DNA from 2 places in the Streptomyces sp. CNT360 genome. Region 1 is predicted to be linked to the other one. Evidence: riboswitches for the same ligand, from Rfam matches in the RefSeq annotation. Region 1 holds a riboswitch; the other holds the start of a gene.

Region 1 (9,062 bases):
AACCGGGCGCCGCGGTGCCGGCGGACCGCCAGTGGATCCCCGGCCGGGACGTGCGCCATGCCGTGCACGGCAGGGGCTGGGTGCAGGGCAGCGGTGTCGGGAAGGTGACCGTCCGCTTCGAGGAGCCCGACACGCCGCCCGGACGAGTGCGCACCTTCTCCGTCGACGACTCCGCACTGGAGCCGGCCGAGCCGGTCATGCTCGACGCCCGCATCGCCACGGCGCTGGCCCGGCGGCCCGCACCGCCTGCCCGTGACCGGCCGATCACGGGCGGACGCCCCGCCGGGGACGGCCCTGCGGCGGGGGAGCGGTCGGCTACGGAAGACCGCTCCGCGGCTGGGGAGGGTCCCGCCATGGGGGATCGCAGCGTCGAGGGTGGCCGTCGAGCCAGCGGGGACGGCCCTGCGGCGGGGGAGCGGTCGGCTACGGAAGAGCGCCCTACTACGGAAGACCGCTCCGTGGCTGGGGAGCGTCCCGCCATGGGGGATCGCAGCGCCGAGGGTGACTGTCGAGCCAGCGGGGACGGCCCTGCGGCGGTGGACCGGTCGGCTGCGGGGGGCCGCCGAGCCGCGGAGGACTGCCCTGTCACGGGGGAGTGGCCGATCACGGGTGGCCGCCCCGCCAGGGGGGACGGCCCTGCGGCGGTGGAGCGGTCGGCTGCGGGGGGCCGCCGAGCCGCAAGGCACCCTGCTGCGGGAGAGCGCCCTGCCACGGAAGACCGCTCCGCGGCTGGGGAGGGTCCCGCCATGGGGGATCGCAGCGCCGAGGGTGGCCGTCGAGCCATGGGGGGCCCAGCCGTGGGGGGCCGCCCCGGCGCGGGGGAGCGGTCCGTCGTGGGGGGCCGTTCGACGACGGCGGGGGCCGGAGTACGTCCGGTGGGCGGGCAAGGATCCGGGCGGCCTTCGGTACCGGCGGGCCCGTCACCGGTTCGGGAGGGCCGACCCTCGGCGCCGACGGGGAGGGCGTCGGCGCCGGAGGGGCAGCACTCGGCGCCGGGACGGCGTCCGGGGGAGGAGCGGCCGTCCGGGGGAGGAGCGGGGCAAGTTGCGGGACCCGGGAGTCAGTCCTCCGCCCCGGCGATGCGGCCGAAGTCGCGGTCCGGGGGCGAGGTCTCGCCGGCGACGGGAACGTCGAGCCCGTAGTGGCGGTACAGCTGAAGCTCCTGCTGCGGTGACAGGTGGCGGCCGACACCGAAGTCCGGGGCGCCCTTGATCAGGTTCCGTTCGAAGGGCACCCGCAGACCCGCCTCGTCCAGCAGGGCGGGTTCCAGCGGTACGAACGCGTCGCGGCTGAAGAGTCCGGTGCGCAGGGCCGCCCACTCCGGTTCGCCGGTCGCGTCGTCCAGGTACACCTCGTCCACGGTGCCGATCTTGACTCCCTGGCTGTCGAAGGCCTTGCGCCCGATCAGGCTGCGTGGATCTATGTCGGTCTGCACGGGGCTCCTCCCACGGGGCGTGACGTGGTGGTCATGCTCGTACCCACTACGAAACGGTACTTTTCGGCCGTCGGCCACTTGAACACACTCCGGGTTACCGCTCACGGGGCGCTGATACGCTCGTTATCGGCTGTCGACCCCGTGCGGGAGAGCCCTCCGGTGAGCGCGCCGGAGGCGCCGAAGGAGCAACTCCTCCCCGGAATCTCTCAGGCTCACGTACCGCACGGACGAGGTCACTCTGGAAAGCAGGGCGGGCCCCGGACCAGCGCCGAAGCCCCTCCTCACCGACGGTGTAAGCCGAGCGCCCGGGAAGTGGGGGCGGATCGGTGAAACTCTCAGGTCGAGATGACAGAGGGGGAGGCCGACCGGGCACCCGTGGGAGGTGCCCTCACAGGTCGTACAGACCAGGAGGCCCCCGCAGATGACTTCTCACCGCACCCCGCTCTCCGCGTTGGAGGGCGGCACCCCCTTCGAGAGCCGCCACATCGGACCCGACGCGGGCGCGCAGGCCAAGATGCTCGCGCAGGTCGGCTACGGGTCGCTCGACGAGCTGACCGCCGCAGCGGTGCCCGACGTGATCAAGAGCACCGAGGAGTTGGCGCTGCCCGCGGCGCGGAGCGAGGCCGAGGTGCTGGCCGAGTTGCACTCCCTGGCCCGGCGGAACCAGGTGCTCCACTCCATGATCGGCCTGGGGTACTACGGCACGTTCACGCCACCGGTGATCCTCCGCAACGTGATGGAGAACCCGGCCTGGTACACCGCCTACACGCCGTACCAGCCGGAGATCTCCCAGGGCCGGCTGGAGGCGCTGCTCAACTTCCAGACCGTCGTCAGCGACCTGACCGGACTGCCCACCGCCGGCTCCTCACTGCTGGACGAGCCGACCGCGGCGGCCGAGGCGATGGCGCTCTCCCGCCGGGTCGGCAAGGTGGGCAAGAAGGGCGGCGGCGTCTTCCTGGTCGACGCCGACTGCCTGCCGCAGACCGTCGCCGTGCTGCGGACCCGGGCGGAGCCCACCGGGGTCGAGGTCGTCGTCGCCGACCTGTCCGACGGCATCCCCCAGGAGGTGGCCGAGCGCGGTGTGTTCGGCGTGCTGCTCCAGTACCCGGGCGCCTCCGGAGCCGTCGGCGACCCGCGTGCCGTCGTCGAGCAGGCGCACGAGGCGGGTGCCGTGGTCACCGTCGCCGCCGACCTGCTCGCCCTCACCCTGCTGACCTCGCCCGGAGAGCTGGGCGCGGACATCGCGGTCGGCTCCAGCCAGCGCTTCGGGGTGCCGATGGGCTTCGGCGGTCCGCACGCGGGTTACATGGCGGTGCGGGACGCGTTCGCCCGCAGCCTGCCGGGGCGTCTGGTCGGTGTCTCCAAGGACGCGGACGGTGAACAGGCCTACCGGCTCGCCCTCCAGACCCGCGAGCAGCACATCCGCCGTGAGAAGGCCACCAGCAACATCTGCACCGCGCAGGTGCTGCTCGCCGTGATGGCGGGCATGTACGCCGCGTACCACGGCCCCGACGGGCTGGCCGCGATCGCCCGCCGTACCCACCGCTGTGCGGCGCTGCTGGCCGCCGGTCTGCGGGCCGGCGGGGTGGAGGTCGTGCACGGAGCCTTCTTCGACACGGTGACCGCGCGGGTCCCGGGCCGGGCGGCCGAGGTCGTCGAGGGGGCCCGCGCGGCCGGGATCAACCTGCGGCAGACCGACGCCGACCACGTCGGCATCGCCTGCGACGAGACCACCGGACGTGCGCACCTGGCCGCCGTGTGGCAGGCGTTCGGGGTACCGGAAGCCGACCTCGACGCGTTGGACGCCGCCACCGACGACGCGCTTCCGGCGGCGCTGCTGCGCGAAGACGACTACCTGAGCCACCCGGTCTTCCACGCCTACCGCTCCGAGACCGGCATGCTGCGCTACCTGCGCCGGCTCGCGGACCGCGACTACGCGCTGGACCGCGGCATGATCCCGCTCGGCTCGTGCACGATGAAGCTCAACGCCACCACCGAGATGGAGTCGGTCACCTGGCCCGAGTTCGGCTCGCTGCACCCCTTCGCGCCCGCCGAGCAGGCCGAGGGCTACCTGACGCTGATCCGCGAACTGGAGGAGCGGCTGGCCGAGGTCACCGGTTACGACAAGGTCTCCCTCCAGCCCAACGCGGGCTCCCAGGGCGAGCTGGCCGGGCTGCTGGCCGTCCGCGCCTACCACCGTGCCAACGGCCGCCCGGAGCGCACCGTCTGCCTCATCCCGTCCTCGGCCCACGGCACCAACGCGGCCAGCGCGGTGATGGCGGGCATGAAGGTCGTTGTCGTCAAGACCAGCGACAACGGTGACGTCGACGTGGCGGATCTGCACGCCAAGATCGAGCAGTACGGCGAGGAGCTGGCCGTGCTCATGGTCACCTACCCCTCGACGCACGGCGTGTTCGAGGAACACATCACCGAGGTGTGCGCCGCGGTGCACGATGCGGGTGGCCAGGTCTACGTGGACGGTGCCAACCTCAACGCGCTGCTGGGCCTGGCGAAGCCGGGCCGCTTCGGCGCCGACGTCTCGCACCTGAATCTGCACAAGACGTTCTGCATCCCGCACGGCGGCGGCGGTCCCGGCGTCGGCCCCATCGGCGTGCGCGCACACCTGGCGCCCTACCTGCCCAACCATCCGTTGCAGCCGGCCGCGGGCCCCGAGACGGGCATCGGGCCGGTCTCCGGTGCGCCGTGGGGCTCGGCCGGCATCCTGCCGATCTCCTGGGCGTACGTGCGGCTGATGGGTGCCGCGGGGCTGCGCAGGGCGACGCAGGTGGCGGTGCTCGGCGCCAACTACATCGCCAAGCGTCTGGAGCCGCACTACCCCGTCCTCTACACCGGCCCCGGCGGGCTGGTGGCCCACGAGTGCATCGTCGACGTCCGTCCGCTCACCAAGCAGACCGGAGTGAGCATCGACGACGTGGCCAAGCGGCTCATCGACTACGGGTTCCACGCGCCGACGATGTCCTTCCCCGTCGCGGGGACGCTGATGATCGAGCCGACCGAGAGCGAGGACCTGGCCGAGCTGGACCGGTTCTGCGAGGCGATGATCGCCATCCGCGCGGAGATCGACAAGGTCGGCACCGGGGAGTGGGACGCACAGGACAACCCGCTGCACAACGCCCCACACACCGCCGCGATGCTCGCCCGCGACTGGCAGCAGGGCTACGGCCGTGAGGAGGCCGTCTTCCCGGCCGGCGTCAAGGCCGCCGACAAGTACTGGCCGCCGGTGCGCCGCATCGACGGTGCCTTCGGCGACCGCAACCTGGTCTGCTCCTGCCCCCCGGTCGACGAGTACGACGCCGGGTAGTCGCCGGTGCGCCGCTCGGCGGCGCGAAAAGCGCAACAACCGGCACCGGGCCGGTGCGGCAGCTGCCGCACCGGCCCGGTGCCGGTCTTGTGCAGGTGCGTCCTGCGGGCCCCGGTGGTGCCCCGTGTCGCAGCAGTGAGCCGCCCCGTGCGGTCCTCCCGGTGGAGCAGCCGTCTCAGGCGGCCGCGGTCACATGCCGGGTGCCGAGCGGCCGGTGCGGCGCGATGATCTGACCGTCCGGCAGCAGCTCTCCCGTGTCCTCGAAGAAGAGCACGCCGTTGCAGAGCAGGCTCCACCCCTGCTCGGGGTGGTAGGCCACGGGCTGCGCGGCTTCCCTGTCGGCAGAGTCGGCTGTCGGGCACGGTGGCTGGTGCTGGCACATTGTCGCTGTCGTCTTCCGTGTGATGGCGTCTGTCCTGCGGCGTTCGCTTTGCATGACCGTTCCCCCCGTAACCGTGTACGTTCCGGTCCTTCTCCCAGTGTTCCGCCGCTGGCCCGAATTCGCAGGGATTTCGCGTCAGCTCGTACCCAACAGCTCAGACGCGTCACCCCTGCGGGCGGTTGCGCCCAACCTGGTGGTGCTTCCGGGGGGTTGGGCGCGCCGGGGCGGACTGGTACGTCCGGGGGAGGCGGAAGGACACGAGAGAGCACGGGAGTACCCGGGAAGTGTCCGGAGAGCGCGCCCAGGACGGCGCTTCGCGCGCTCCGCTCAGGCGGAGGTGCCCAGCAGCGGTGCCGTGTCCGTACCGTCGACCATGGCCGACGGTACGGACACGGCACCCGGGACGGTCACCAGCCGGCGGGTCAGTACCGGGAGCAGCGCGTCCACGCGGTGCGCCGTGTGCACGACGATGCCCGGCGGTGCGGGGGCCAGCGGGATCAGCAGATCGGCCGGGTCGGGCACGCCTTCCGAGGGGTCGGCGCCGATGTCCCGGTGGAGCCACAGGGTGAGCATGTACAGCTCGGGAACCGACAGCAGGCGCGGCTGGTAGGGCGTGGCCAGCGCTTCCGCCTGCCGCATCGCCCGCACCGTGGACAGCACGTAGGGGCCCTGGCGGAACTGGCCGAACGCCCAGCCGTCGGCGGTCAGGACGGCCTCGGCGGTGCCGATGTGGCCCGCGCCGTGCACGGAGGCGCCGTCGGCCGACTCGTCGCGGAGCAGGAAGCGCCAGCCGGTCAGCCGGGTGCGCGGCCCGGACGCGGCCCCCTCGGGGGCGCGCTCGGTGGCACGGGGGGCCACCCGTGCCATTTCGTAGGCGGGAAGGGGCAGTTCGGGGCGGAGCGGCCCCTGGGCGGTCCGCAGGGTCGCGGGTGCGTGGGTGCCTCTGACCGCGGTCGGGGAACCGAGGGCGGTCAGAACACTGCGCAGGGCCGGGGCGGGTGCTTCAGGTACGTGCAGCGGCATGGCGGGTCGCCTCTCTCAAGAGACACACGGTGCTGGCGGAAACGCGGACAGCGGTGTCGGCGCGGGGTGGCCGCGAGCGCGGCGGGGAGGGGTCGACAGGGGCGGGCCGGGGGCGCCAAGTCTTCGCCTCGTTCGCGTAGTTTATACGAGATGTGTTCGAGAAAGGTTTCCGCTACCGTTCTCCGGTGTTTCCGGAAAGGGGGTAACCGGCCGAAAAGTTGGCCTTTTCACCTGCGCCGATGCGGGGGATACGGCGGTGGCCTCGAACACCGGGGCAATCGCGGTCGGCCGGTTTCTGCCGGTGCGGTGACGAGGTGATCGGTTCGGTGGCGAAGGTGAAGTGCCGCGGGGCTGCGCCGCCGCCTTATGCCGAAGGAATGTGCCGTCCGGCATCCGCCAGCGTAGCGGCTGTTCCTCGTCCGGTCAGCCCTGTCAGGCGTTATCCCTCCCTCCAGGGGGCATTATTCGGTGCACGCTCGGCCGGGCACTCCTTGCAGTGCGCCCTGGCGCCCGCCACCGGCCCGCGTCCGGCACCAGCCACGAGCAGGGAGGAAGCCCCCGATGGGAGAAAAGGTCGTCGCCGACAGGTTCGACCTGGCCGATCGACGGCGGTACCGGCAGAAGCTGCACGCGTGTCTGGAGGGACTGTGGCAGCTCCTGGAAGAGAAGAGGTTCGACCGGCCCAGGAACCTGATGGGGCTGGAGATCGAACTGAATCTCGCGGACGCCCAGGGCCAGCCGCTCATGGTGAATGCCGAGGTTCTTCAACGTATTGCGAGCGCGGATTTCCAGACGGAACTGGGACAGTTCAACCTCGAAGTGAATATTGTTCCGCACGCGCTGTCGGGACGCGTTCTCGACCAGCTTGCCGAGGAACTCCGCACCGGCCTCGCCTACGCCGACCGGCAGGCACGCGAGGCGGACGCCGGGATCGTGATGATCGGGACCCTGCCGACGCTCACTCCGCAGGACCTGACCCTGGCCAACCTCACCGACGTCGACCGCTACCGGCTGCTCAACGACCAGATCATGGCCGCCCGCGGTGAAGAGATCGTCCTCGACATCGACGGGGTCGAACGCCTGACGACCACGTCGGAGTCGATAGCGCCGGAGTCCGCCTGCACCTCCGTGCAACTGCATCTGCAGGTGACGCCCGGCAGGTTCGCCGACGTGTGGAACGCGTCGCAGGCCGTCGCCGGGGCGCAGATCGCCATGGGCGCCAACTCGCCGTTCCTGTTCGGCCGCGAGCTGTGGCGCGAGTCCCGGATCCCTCTCTTCCTGCAGGCCACCGACACCCGGTCGCCGGAGCTGTGTGCCCAGGGCGTGCGCCCGCGTACCTGGTTCGGGGAGCGCTGGATCTCCTCGGCGTACGACCTGTTCGAGGAGAACGCCCGCTACTTTCCCGCGCTGCTGCCGCTCTGCGAGGAGGAGGACCCCCAGGAGGTGCTCGCCCGGGGCGGGACACCGTCGCTGGCCGAACTGTCGCTGCACAACGGCACCGTGTACCGCTGGAACCGGCCCGTCTACGGCGTCATGGAGGGCGCCCCGCACCTGCGGGTGGAGAACCGGGTGCTGCCGGCCGGGCCGACGGTGGCCGACGTGCTGGCCAACACCGCCTTCTACTACGGGCTGGTGCGGGCACTGGCCGACGACCCGCGGCCGGTGTGGAACCGGATGCCCTTCGAATACGCCGAGCGGAACTTCGACGCCGCCTGCCGCTACGGCATCGACGCCGAGCTGTGGTGGCCCCGCTCCGGCCGGGGTACGGGGCTGGTTCGGCGGCCCGCCGTCCAGCTCGTGCGGGACGAACTGCTGCCGCTCGCCGCGGCCGGGCTCGATGCCTGGGGCGTGGAGCCCGCCGACCGTGACCGCTGTCTGTCGGTCGTCGAGGAGCGCTGCCGACTGCGGATCAACGGCGCCTCCTGGCAGGCGTCGGCCTACCACCGTGCGAGGGAGTCGGGCCTCGACCGCGACAAGGCGCTGGCTGCCGTGACCCGCGCCTACTGCGACCGGGCCGCCGACGGCGCCGCCGTCCACACCTGGGACCACGGCCTCTAGCGGAGCAAGCCCGAGGCACCACAGGAGACCGTCGGGCACCGGAAGACCGGCGGACGCCGGGGGACCGTCCGGCCGACGGCAACCGCAAGGCGGAAGGGGGACAGCGCGCGCGGGTTGCGGGGGGAGGCGGTCAGCTCCGGCTGCCCGCCTCCATGACGGCCTCCAGGATCACCTGGTGGATCTGCGCCGGGTCGTTCACCTGGTGGGCGGAGCCGCCGGTCGCCTGCGCCAGCTCTCCGGCGGCCTTCTCGTCGGCGTCGGGGCCCACTGCGATCGCGATGAGGGGCACGGGCGCGCTGCCCCTGGCCAGCCGCTTGAGCTCGGTCACCAGGTCGGCGCGGGAGATGCTCCCCGGATCCTCGTTGGCGCCGTCGGTCAGCAGGACGAGTGCGTTGAACCTGCCCTTGGCGTACCCCCTCCGGGCGTCCTCGTAGGCGGCCAGCGTCGTGTCGTACAGGCCGGTGGCGCCGCCGGGTACCGGCTTCATCGTCCGGAACGCCTCGGTCAGCTCGGCGCGTTGCGTGGTGCCCTCGCCGCTCTTGCGGCCCAGCCTGCGGGGCGGTACGAGTTCGCGGTAGTCCTTCTTGCCGCTCAGCCGGGTGGAGAACTCCCAGAGTCCCACCTCGTCCTGCGCCGTGAACCGGCCCAGTCCCCGCAGCAGCGACGCCTTGGTGACGTCCATCCGGGACTGGCCCGAGCGCCCCGGCACCGGCGCCGCCATCGAGGCGGAGGCGTCCACGACCAGCGTGAAGCGGGCACTCTGCACGGTGATCGTCCACATCCCCAGCGCGGCGCGGACGTCTGCGGCGGCGGGTGGTTCGTCGGGTGTCGCGGTCCAGGGC
Region 2 (9,062 bases), on a different contig from region 1:
GGTCGCAGGTGAGGCCGAGGTTGTGTTCGATGCCGATCTCGGCGGCGTTCTCCACCTGTTCGGGGCTGCCGCCGAGGATCTCGGCGAGGCCGCCCGCTGCCATGGAGCAGGCCGAGCCGACCTCGCCCTGACAGCCCACCTCGGCGCCGGAGATGGAGGCGTTCTCCTTGAAGAGCATGCCGATGCCGCCTGCGGCGAGCAGGAAGCGGACCACGGCGTCGTCGTCGGTGCCGGGCACGAAGTGGTGGGCGTAGTGCAGGACGGCCGGGATGATGCCGGCCGCACCGTTGGTCGGCGCGGTCACCACGCGGCCGCCCGCGGCGTTCTCCTCGTTGACGGCCATCGCGTAGAGGGTCGTCCACTCCGTGGCGTGCGCCTCCGTCTGGCCCTCGGCGCGCAGTTGCCGGGCGGAGGTGGCGGCCCGGCGGCGGACCTTCAGCCCGCCGGGAAGGATGCCCTCCTGGTTGAGGCCGCGGGCCACGCACTCCCGCATCACCTGCCAGATTTCCAGCAGACCGGCCCGGATCTCCTCCTCGGTCCGCCAGGCCTTCTCGTTCTCCAGCATCAGCCGGGAGACCGACAGCCCCGTCTCGCGGGTGAGCCGCAGCAGGTCGTCGCCGGTGCGGAAGGGGTGGCGCAGGACGGTGTCGTCCAGTTTGATGCGGTCCTCACCGACGGCGTCCTCGTCGACGACGAACCCGCCGCCGACCGAGTAGTACGTCTTCTCCAGCAGCGGTGCGCCGGTCTCGTCGTAGGCGAAGAGGGTCATGCCGTTGGCGTGGTACGGCAGGGAGCGCCGCCGGTGCAGGATCAGTTGGCTGCGCTCGTCGAAGGCGATCTCGTGCGCGTCCCCTATCTCCGCGGCGAGCAGCCGCAGCCTGCCCTGTTCGCGGATGCGGGCCACCCTCGCGTCGGCGTTCTCGACGTCGACGGTGCGGGGGGACTCGCCCTCCAGACCCAGCAGGACGGCCTTGGGGGTGCCGTGCCCGTGGCCGGTCGCACCCAGGGAGCCGAACAGTTCGGCGCGGACGGACGTGGTGTGTGCCAGCGCGCCCTCGTTCTTCAGCCGCCGCACGAACATGCGCGCCGCGCGCATCGGGCCCACGGTGTGGGAGCTCGACGGGCCGATGCCGATGGAGAAGAGGTCGAAGACCGAGATTGCCATGGTGTGGCTCTCCTTGCCCTGGTGGGGCGAGTGGGATTGCTGGTGTGCGGTCCGGGGCGCGGGCCCCGGATTCCGCTCCGGGTTCCGCCGGAACCGTGCCCGAGGCCACCGGGTCCTCTCGTCCGGATGCGGATCCCGAACGCCGGGACTCCGCTTACGGATCCGGACCCGGCTCCCGGGACTCCGATCCCGGACCCGGTCCCTGGTCTGGTTTCCGGACCCGGCTTCCCTGGAGGCTCGGCCCCCGGGTCCCGGTCCTCGGAAGCGGCTTCCCGGGAACGCGGCCCCGGACCCGGCCGCCGGAACCGATTCCTGGACCCGGTCCCTGGATCCGGTCCCCGGACCCGGTCCCTGGATCCGGTCCCCGGACCCGGTCCCCGGACCCGGTCCCTGGACCCGGCCCCCGGGCCCGCCTGTGAGGGACTTGGCCGCCCCGGGCCCCCTGGCCCGGAGCCCCGGAGCCCCAGGTTCCGGCCCCGGTACCGGCTCCCCGGAAGACCTGGCCCCGGGAACCGGCTGCCCGAAGACCCGGTCCCCCGACCCGGCCCCCGGTCCCCCGGGCCCCGGTCACCGAAGCGACCGGGGCCCGGGGACCGGGGGCCGAGCGGGGCGGACCACCGAGCGGCCTGCGCCCGAAGGTGCCCCGGGCGCCTACTTGTCCAGTGTGGGGTACAGCGGGTGCTTCTGGGCGAGCGCGCCGACCCGCGCGGCCAGCGCCTTGCCCTTGGCGTCGTCGAAGCCGGGCAGCAGCGCCTCGGCGATGATGTCGGCGACCTCGGCGAAGTCCTCCTCGGTGAAGCCGCGGGTCGCCAGCGCGGGCGTCCCGATGCGCAGCCCGGAGGTCACCATCGGCGGCCGCGGGTCGTTGGGTACGGCGTTGCGGTTGACGGTGATGCCGATGTCGTGCAGCCGGTCCTCGGCCTGCTGCCCGTCCAGCTCGCTGTTGCGCAGGTCGACCAGGACGAGGTGCACGTCGGTGCCGCCGGACAGCACCGAGACGCCCGCGTCGACCGTGTCCTGCCGCAGCAGGCGCTCGGCGAGGAGGCGCGCGCCGGCCAGAGTGCGCTGCTGACGCTCCTTGAAGTCGTCGCTGGCGGCGATCTTGAAGGAGACGGCCTTGGCGGCGATCACGTGCTCCAGGGGGCCGCCCTGCTGCCCGGGGAAGACCGCCGAGTTGATCTTCTTGGCGTGTTCCTTCTTCGAGAGGATCACGCCACCGCGCGGGCCGCCGAGGGTCTTGTGGGTGGTGGTGGTCACCACGTCCGCGTACGGCACCGGGCTCGGGTGCAGCCCGGCGGCGACCAGCCCGGCGAAGTGCGCCATGTCCACCATCAGCAGCGCGCCGACCTCGTCCGCGACGCGGCGGAACGCGGCGAAGTCGAGCTGCCGCGGGTAGGCGGACCAGCCCGCGACGATGAGCTTGGGGCGGTGCTCCTTGGCCAGCCGCTCGACCTCGTCCATGTCGACGCGGCCGGTGGCCTCGTCGACCTTGTAGGCGACGACGTCGTAGAGCTTGCCGGAGAAGTTGATCTTCATGCCGTGGGTGAGGTGCCCGCCGTGCGCGAGGTCCAGACCCATGATGGTGTCGCCCGGCTTGAGCAGCGCGAACATCGCCGCCGCGTTGGCCTGGGCGCCCGAGTGCGGCTGCACGTTGGCGGCCTCGGCGCCGAACAGCGCCTTGACCCGGTCCCGGGCCAGGTCCTCGACGACGTCGACGTACTCGCAGCCGCCGTAGTAGCGGCGGCCCGGGTAGCCCTCGGCGTACTTGTTGGTGAGCACCGAACCCTGCGCCTCCATGGAGGCGACCGGAGCGAAGTTCTCCGAGGCGATCATCTCAAGGGTGGACTGCTGACGGTGGAGTTCGGCGTCGACAGCGGCGGCGACGTCGGGGTCGACCTCGTGGAGGGAGCCGTTCAGAAGCGACATGGAAACAACCATTCCTGGGAAATGGGCGGGGCGGGCAAGCTGCCCGGGACGACCGGCGGACCGGCCGGCCCGTAGCCGGGCCTGGGCGGCTCAGGCGCCCGAGGCGAAGGCCGCGTACTCGTCGGCCGAGAGCAGGTCGTCCGGAACCTCGGAGACCTTCACCTTGAACAGCCAGCCGCCCTGGTAGGGGGCGGAGTTCACCAGCGCCGGGTCGTCGACGACGTCCTCGTTGATCTCGGTGATCTCCCCGGAGGCGGGGGAGTAGAGGTCGCTGACGGACTTGGTGGACTCCAGCTCGCCGCAGGTCTCACCCGCGGTGACGGTGTCCCCGACCTCGGGGAGCTGGACGAAGACGACGTCGCCGAGCGCACTCGCGGCGTGCTCGGTGATGCCGACCGTCGCGACGCCGTCCTCGGCGTCGGACAGCCACTCGTGCTCCTTGCTGTAGCGGAGCTGCTCGGGGTTGCTCATGGGTCGATTCTCCCGGATGCGGTAGGTGCGGTGGAAGCAGGTCTTGGCTGGTGGACGGGGCCGCCGGGCGTGCGGGCGACGTCAGTCGCGCTTGTAGAAGGGCAGCGCCACGACCTCGTACGGCTCGTGGGAGCCGCGGATGTCGACGGCGACGCCCTCCGTGCCGGGGGGCGCGTACGCCGTGTCCACGTACGCCATCGCGATCGGCTTGCCCAGCGTCGGCGACGGGGCGCCCGAGGTGACCTCGCCCACCACCGCACCGTCCGCGGCGACCACCGGATAGCCCGCACGCGGCACGCGCCGTCCCTGCGCGATCAGTCCGACCAGCTTGCGCGGCGGCGCGGTCTCGGCCCGCTCCTTGGCGGCGGCCAGCGCCTCCCGGCCCACGAAACGGCCCTCGTTCGTGGTCTTCTCGAACTTGACGATCCTGCCCAGGCCCGCGTCGAACGGTGTCAGCGACGTCGACAGCTCGTGCCCGTACAGCGGCATGCCCGCCTCCAGGCGGAGCGTGTCGCGGCAGCTCAGCCCGCACGGCACCAGTCCCGCGTCCTGACCGGAGGCGGTCAGCGCCTCCCACACCGCGACGGCGTCCTCGGTGGCCACGAACAGCTCGAAACCGTCCTCGCCGGTGTACCCCGTACGGGCGATGAGCGCCGGCTTGCCCGCCACGATGTCGCGCTCGCCCGCGTAGTAGCGCAGCCCGTCGACGTCGAAGCCGGTCTGCTGCTTGAGGATGCCCGCGGCGGCCGGGCCCTGCACCGCGATCAGGGCGTACTTGTCGCGGTCGTCCCGCACCTCGGCGCCGAACCCGTCCTGCCGCTCGCGCAGCGCGTCCAGGACGGTCTGCGCGTTGGCCGCGTTGGCGACGACCAGGTACTCCTGGTCGTCGAGCCGGTAGACGATGAGGTCGTCGAGGATGCCGCCCTGCTCGTCGCAGATCATCGTGTACCGCGCGCGGCCCACGGCCAGCTTGGACAGGTTGCCGACCAGCGCGTGGTCCAGCAGCGCGGCCGCCTGCGGCCCGGTCAGGGTGATCTCGCCCATGTGGGAGAGGTCGAAGAGGCCGGCGGCGGAGCGCACGGCCAGATGCTCCTCGCGCTCGCTGCCGTAGCGCAGCGGCATGTCCCAGCCGGCGAAGTCGGTCATGGTGGCGCCCAGCGCGCGGTGGGTGGCGTCCAAAGCGGTCTTGCGGGCGGCCGACGGCTCGCTCATTCAGGCTCCCAGGTACCGGAAAGGGGTGTGACGCGGATGTCCTCCCCATCTGTCATCGGAACCTGAGAGGTTCGCCGACAGCCCCGACGCGGCGGAGTGCGGCTTGCACCTTGGGTGGGACCGCCGGCCCGCGCCGTGGCGGAGGACCGGGGGTCCGCTTTTCAGATCTGCCTCGCCCGCACGGTAACGGGGCCTGAGAGATTCAAGGGAGGATCTTGCTCCTTCGGCGCCCTGGCGTGCGGGTGCGCGGATCCGTGACGGTTTCGCGCGCTGCTCGCCGGGGACTCTCCCGCGCGGGTTCGAACGGCCGGTATGCAGTTGGCCCGCACATCATCGCACGGGTGAGCGGGCCGTGGCTGCCCCTGAGCGGGGTCGATCGCCTTGAATCGCATTACCGTTTCTTTACACTTGGCGGGGATGAGGCGGCGTACATGCCGCCCTCGGGAGGGGGAGACCAGTGGGCAGCCTGTGCGGTGCTGAGACGACACCGACGCGCGCCGGGGCACGGCGGACGGACCCGCCCCCGAGAGGCCGCACCCCCCAGGACGGGCAGGCCCGGCCGGACCCGGCCACGCACGCCGTGCTCCGCCACGATCTGCGCGGCAGCACCGCCCCGCGCACGCTGCGGTACCGCGCGGGGGACGTGGTCGTGGTCTCCGGGCTGCCCGGCGGGGGGAAGTCCACCCTCATGCGAAGGGCCGTGCACCCGGGCGTGGTCCGCGTCGACTCCCAGGACACCCGCGAACGCTGGGAGCGCCGGCTCCCGGACCGGCTGCCCTACGGCTTCTACCGGCCCCTGGTGCGGTTGGCCCACTACGCAGGGCTGCGCGCCGCGCTGGCCTCCGGTGACTCCGTGGTCGTCCACGACTGCGGCACGCAGAGCTGGGTGCGCCGTTGGCTCGCCCGGGACGCGGCGCGGCGCGGGCGCGCTCTCCATCTGGTGCTGCTCGACGTCTCGGCGCAGGATGCGCTGGACGGGCAGGCCGCCCGCGGCCGTGGCGTGACGGGGTACGCCTTCCGCCGCCATCTGCGGGCGGTACGCAGGCTGCGCACCGCCGCCGAGGCGGGACGGCTGCCGCGTGGCTGCGCCTCGGCCGTCCTGCTGGACCGCGGCGCGGCGGGAGCGTTGCGCTCCTTCTCCTTCGCGCCGCTGCCCGCTCCCGTGCCGATGTCCGTGACCGCCCACATCCGTCCGGTACCGAAGCCCAGCCCCGACCCGGGCCCCCGTCCGAGCCCCGCCCCCGAACCGGCCTGAGCTCCCGGAGCCCGCGCCGGCCGGTACCGGACGGTGACGCCCGCGGGCCCGCCGCCCCCGGGAAAGGGGTGGCGGGCCCGCGGACGGGGACATGCCGGTTGTCAGAGGGTGCCGGTGCGGCGGTCGCCGCTCACCGGCCCTGTTCGGGGGTGGTGGGCTTCTGCGCCGGCCCCTGCGGGAGCTGCATCTGCTGCGGAGCCGCCTGCTCCTTGCCGGTGGGGGCACCGGGCTTGCCCGGTGCCTGCGGCGCGGCCTGGTCAGCGGGCTTGCCGGGCTTGCTGGGCTTGCTGGGCTTCGTCTGCTCGGTGGCCTGACCGGGCCTGCCCGGCTCGGCCGCGTTCCCGGGCTGCTCGGGCAGGCCCGGCTTCGCGGTGTCCGGCTTGCCGGACTCGCCGGGCGTCTCGTCCTTCAGCGGTGACTGCTCCTGCGGTGACTGCTCCTGCGGCGACTGCGGGCGGACGGGCTTGTCCTGGTCGGAGGGCTTGTGCTGCGGCTGGGTGGGCTTGCCCGTGGCCGCTCCCTGGTCCTGGGTCCCCGGGTCCTCGGACGGCCCGGGCTTGGCCTGGGTCCCCGCCGTGTGCCCCGGGGAGTGGTCGGCGGGCGCGGCGGACGCGGCGCCCGCCGCGCCGATGGCGAGCGAGCCGGCCAGCGAGACGGTGACGGCCGCGGCGGTGATCCTGTTCACGCGCATGTGCTTTTCCTCCAGTCGGCGTGCCGATCGGCACGTAGTGGGACGTACACCACTCTTCGACCCTTCCGCACGGTCCGCAACCGGAGCGTCGCCGTACGTGTTCACGTGGGGGTGGCGTACGGGTGCGCACGACGGCGCCGTACGCGCGCATGTGACGGTGATGTGGGGGCCCGGGACCGGCCCGTCGGGTGGTAGCGGGGCCGTGGATAGGCTGGTGCGCATGACAGTTCCCTCGCAGCCCCAGCAGCCGCAGCCGCAGCACTTCGGGCCCGGTCACGGGGGCGGCTGGCCCGGCAACGAGCTGGAGGAGGCGCTGGCCGCCTCGGTCCGGGTCCCCCATGCGGGGGCGCGGCTGCTGGAGGTGCTGGGCCGCAGCAGCGTGTGGGTACCGCTGCCGGAGGGCGGCAGCCGGGAGAGCCGGGAACTGGACCTGCCCACCATCGAGCTGGGAGGCGCGGTCTACGTGCCGGTCTTCAGCTCCCAGGAGCAGTTCCTGCACGTCGTCGGCGGCCATGTGTCCTTCACCATCGCCCCGGTCAGGGAGTTCGCGCGCGGGCTGCCTCCCGGGGTGGGCCTCGCGGTGAACCCGGACGGCACCGTCGGGGCGCCGGTGCCCGCCGAGGCCGTCGCGGAGCTGTGTGCGAGCACGCCCGCGGAGCAGGCCGTGTCCGGGGGCACCCGGGGTGCACGGGTGCGCCTGTTCGAGCCGGACTGGCAGGACGATCCGCTCGCCTTCCTGGCCGCCGCCTCCGCCGAGTTCGCCGCGCTCCCTGCGGTGCGGTCGGCCCGCCGCGGGCTGGCCAGCGTCGAGGGCGACGATCCCGCGCTGTTCATCGGCATGGAGCTCGACCTGCTGGAGCCGGAGGCGCGGCAGGCGGCGCACGACGCGCTCGGCAGGGCGCTGCACCAGGCCCCGGTGCGCTGGCCGGTCCAGATGGTGCTGCTCGACGTCGCCGAGGACCCGGTCGTGGACTGGATGCGGCAGTGCGTCCGCCCCTTCTACACCCGTGAGGGTCACGTCTGAAGCGAGCCCGCCCACGGTCGCACCGGGAGGAGCGGGGGACAGGAACGCACAGCCCCAGGAGCGCGCAAGCGGGACGTGGGCCCGCGTACGGGGGCAGAGCTGAGTAGGAGTACCGATGTCCCGCCCCCCTCTTAAGCTGGTTGGATAGCGGTGCGGAGCGACGGGACGTGCAGGGAAGGCGTCAGAGGCGGAAGGGCGGCCCAGGTGAGCGCGGGTGGAAGCGTCGAGCAACTCCTGCGGCGGATCTCGCCGGGGGCGTACGACACCTTCGAGAGCTACGAAGCCCTCCTGCAGGCGCTCGCCGGCGGCCGACTGTGGATGCTGCTGTGGAACGGCCAGGCGGGTTCGCCGGACGCCCAGTACGGCAACATGGAGGTGGCCGGGTACGGCTACGCGCCCTGTGTGACCTCCGCGCAGGAGCTGGCGGCCTCCGGCTGGAGCCGCGCGCACGAGGTGGTCGGCGGCCGGGACATCGCGGCGGCCCTCTTCCCCGACCGCTGGGGCATCTGGCTGAATCCGCACGCTCCCGGGGGCGGCCTCGGCATCCCGTGGCCGGACCTGCGGCGGGTCGCGGTCGGGCTCGACCAACTGCCCGCCGGGCCGTTGAGCATCGGCGAACCCACCCTGGAGATCCCGCAGTTCTACGCGCTGCTGGCGCAGAACGCACACCTCACCCCGGCGGTCCGCTCGCTGCGCCGCGCCTGGGTGCGGCCCGCGCTGGGCGTCCCGTACCTGGCCATCGGGCTGGAGCTCTACGACAACAGTCCCGCTTCCGTGGAGGCGGCGCGGAGGATGATGGCCCAGTCGGTGACCGCCGTGCCGGAGGGACTGCCGGTCTCCAGCGTCGCCATGGCCGACGACTACGACCCGGTGGCGATGTGGCTGCGCAGCCAGGCGCGCCCCTTCTTCGACCGTGACGCCCAGCCGCAGGCGGGATACGGTGCTCCCGGACCCGCCGCGGGCGGTTTCGGCTACGGCTACCCGCGGCCCCTCTGAGGCTGGGCAACCGCTCCGCGGACGCCGTCGGGAAGCCACGGCCCAGACCGTTCAGATCAGGACATAACTACTGGTCACGCTCCGCTCAACGTCAACTTCCGTCCGCATAACGGAACATGCCGCGTCACATCACAGTTGCGCATCCTTTCCCGGGGAGGTCTGGCGACTGATCGTGACCGCGATGAAGACTCCCGAGCCATAAGCCACCTGGCGGCCGTCGCGCTGCCTTTCGCACCAACGGCTTGCGAACGTCCTTCAAACTTCGACCGCTACAGCGGTGTGTGTGGACTGGTCAACTGCCGGTCGAGAAGGGGTCCTCAAC

What was found. Region 1 has a riboswitch for glycine ahead of gcvP (aminomethyl-transferring glycine dehydrogenase). Riboswitches for the same ligand answer to the same signal wherever they lie in the genome.
Region 2: it holds a riboswitch for glycine, as region 1 does, so the genes downstream of both, gcvT (glycine cleavage system aminomethyltransferase GcvT) here and gcvP (aminomethyl-transferring glycine dehydrogenase) in region 1, are expected to answer to the same signal.

Annotation. Positions count from the first base shown of each region.
Region 1 covers NZ_AUKO01000032.1:77,649-86,710, reverse strand. The annotation lists partial or broken gene H297_RS38070 (DNA polymerase IV) at 1-308, shown strand, start outside; gene H297_RS0123850 (PRC-barrel domain-containing protein) at 1,061-1,435, opposite strand; glycine riboswitch at 1,570-1,667, shown strand; gene gcvP (aminomethyl-transferring glycine dehydrogenase) at 1,857-4,757, shown strand; gene H297_RS0123840 (DUF5999 family protein) at 4,933-5,139, opposite strand; gene H297_RS0123835 (hypothetical protein) at 5,467-6,162, opposite strand; gene H297_RS0123830 (glutamate-cysteine ligase family protein) at 6,724-8,220, shown strand; gene H297_RS0123825 (substrate-binding domain-containing protein) at 8,351-9,062, opposite strand, start outside.
Region 2 covers NZ_AUKO01000001.1:197,183-206,244, reverse strand. The annotation lists gene H297_RS0100865 (L-serine ammonia-lyase) at 1-1,165, opposite strand, end outside; gene H297_RS0100860 (serine hydroxymethyltransferase) at 1,817-3,091, opposite strand; gene gcvH (glycine cleavage system protein GcvH) at 3,182-3,562, opposite strand; gene gcvT (glycine cleavage system aminomethyltransferase GcvT) at 3,644-4,774, opposite strand; glycine riboswitch at 4,946-5,076, opposite strand; gene H297_RS33740 (AAA family ATPase) at 5,355-6,029, shown strand; gene H297_RS0100840 (hypothetical protein) at 6,160-6,720, opposite strand; gene H297_RS0100835 (enhanced serine sensitivity protein SseB) at 6,941-7,744, shown strand; gene H297_RS0100830 (enhanced serine sensitivity protein SseB C-terminal domain-containing protein) at 7,949-8,740, shown strand.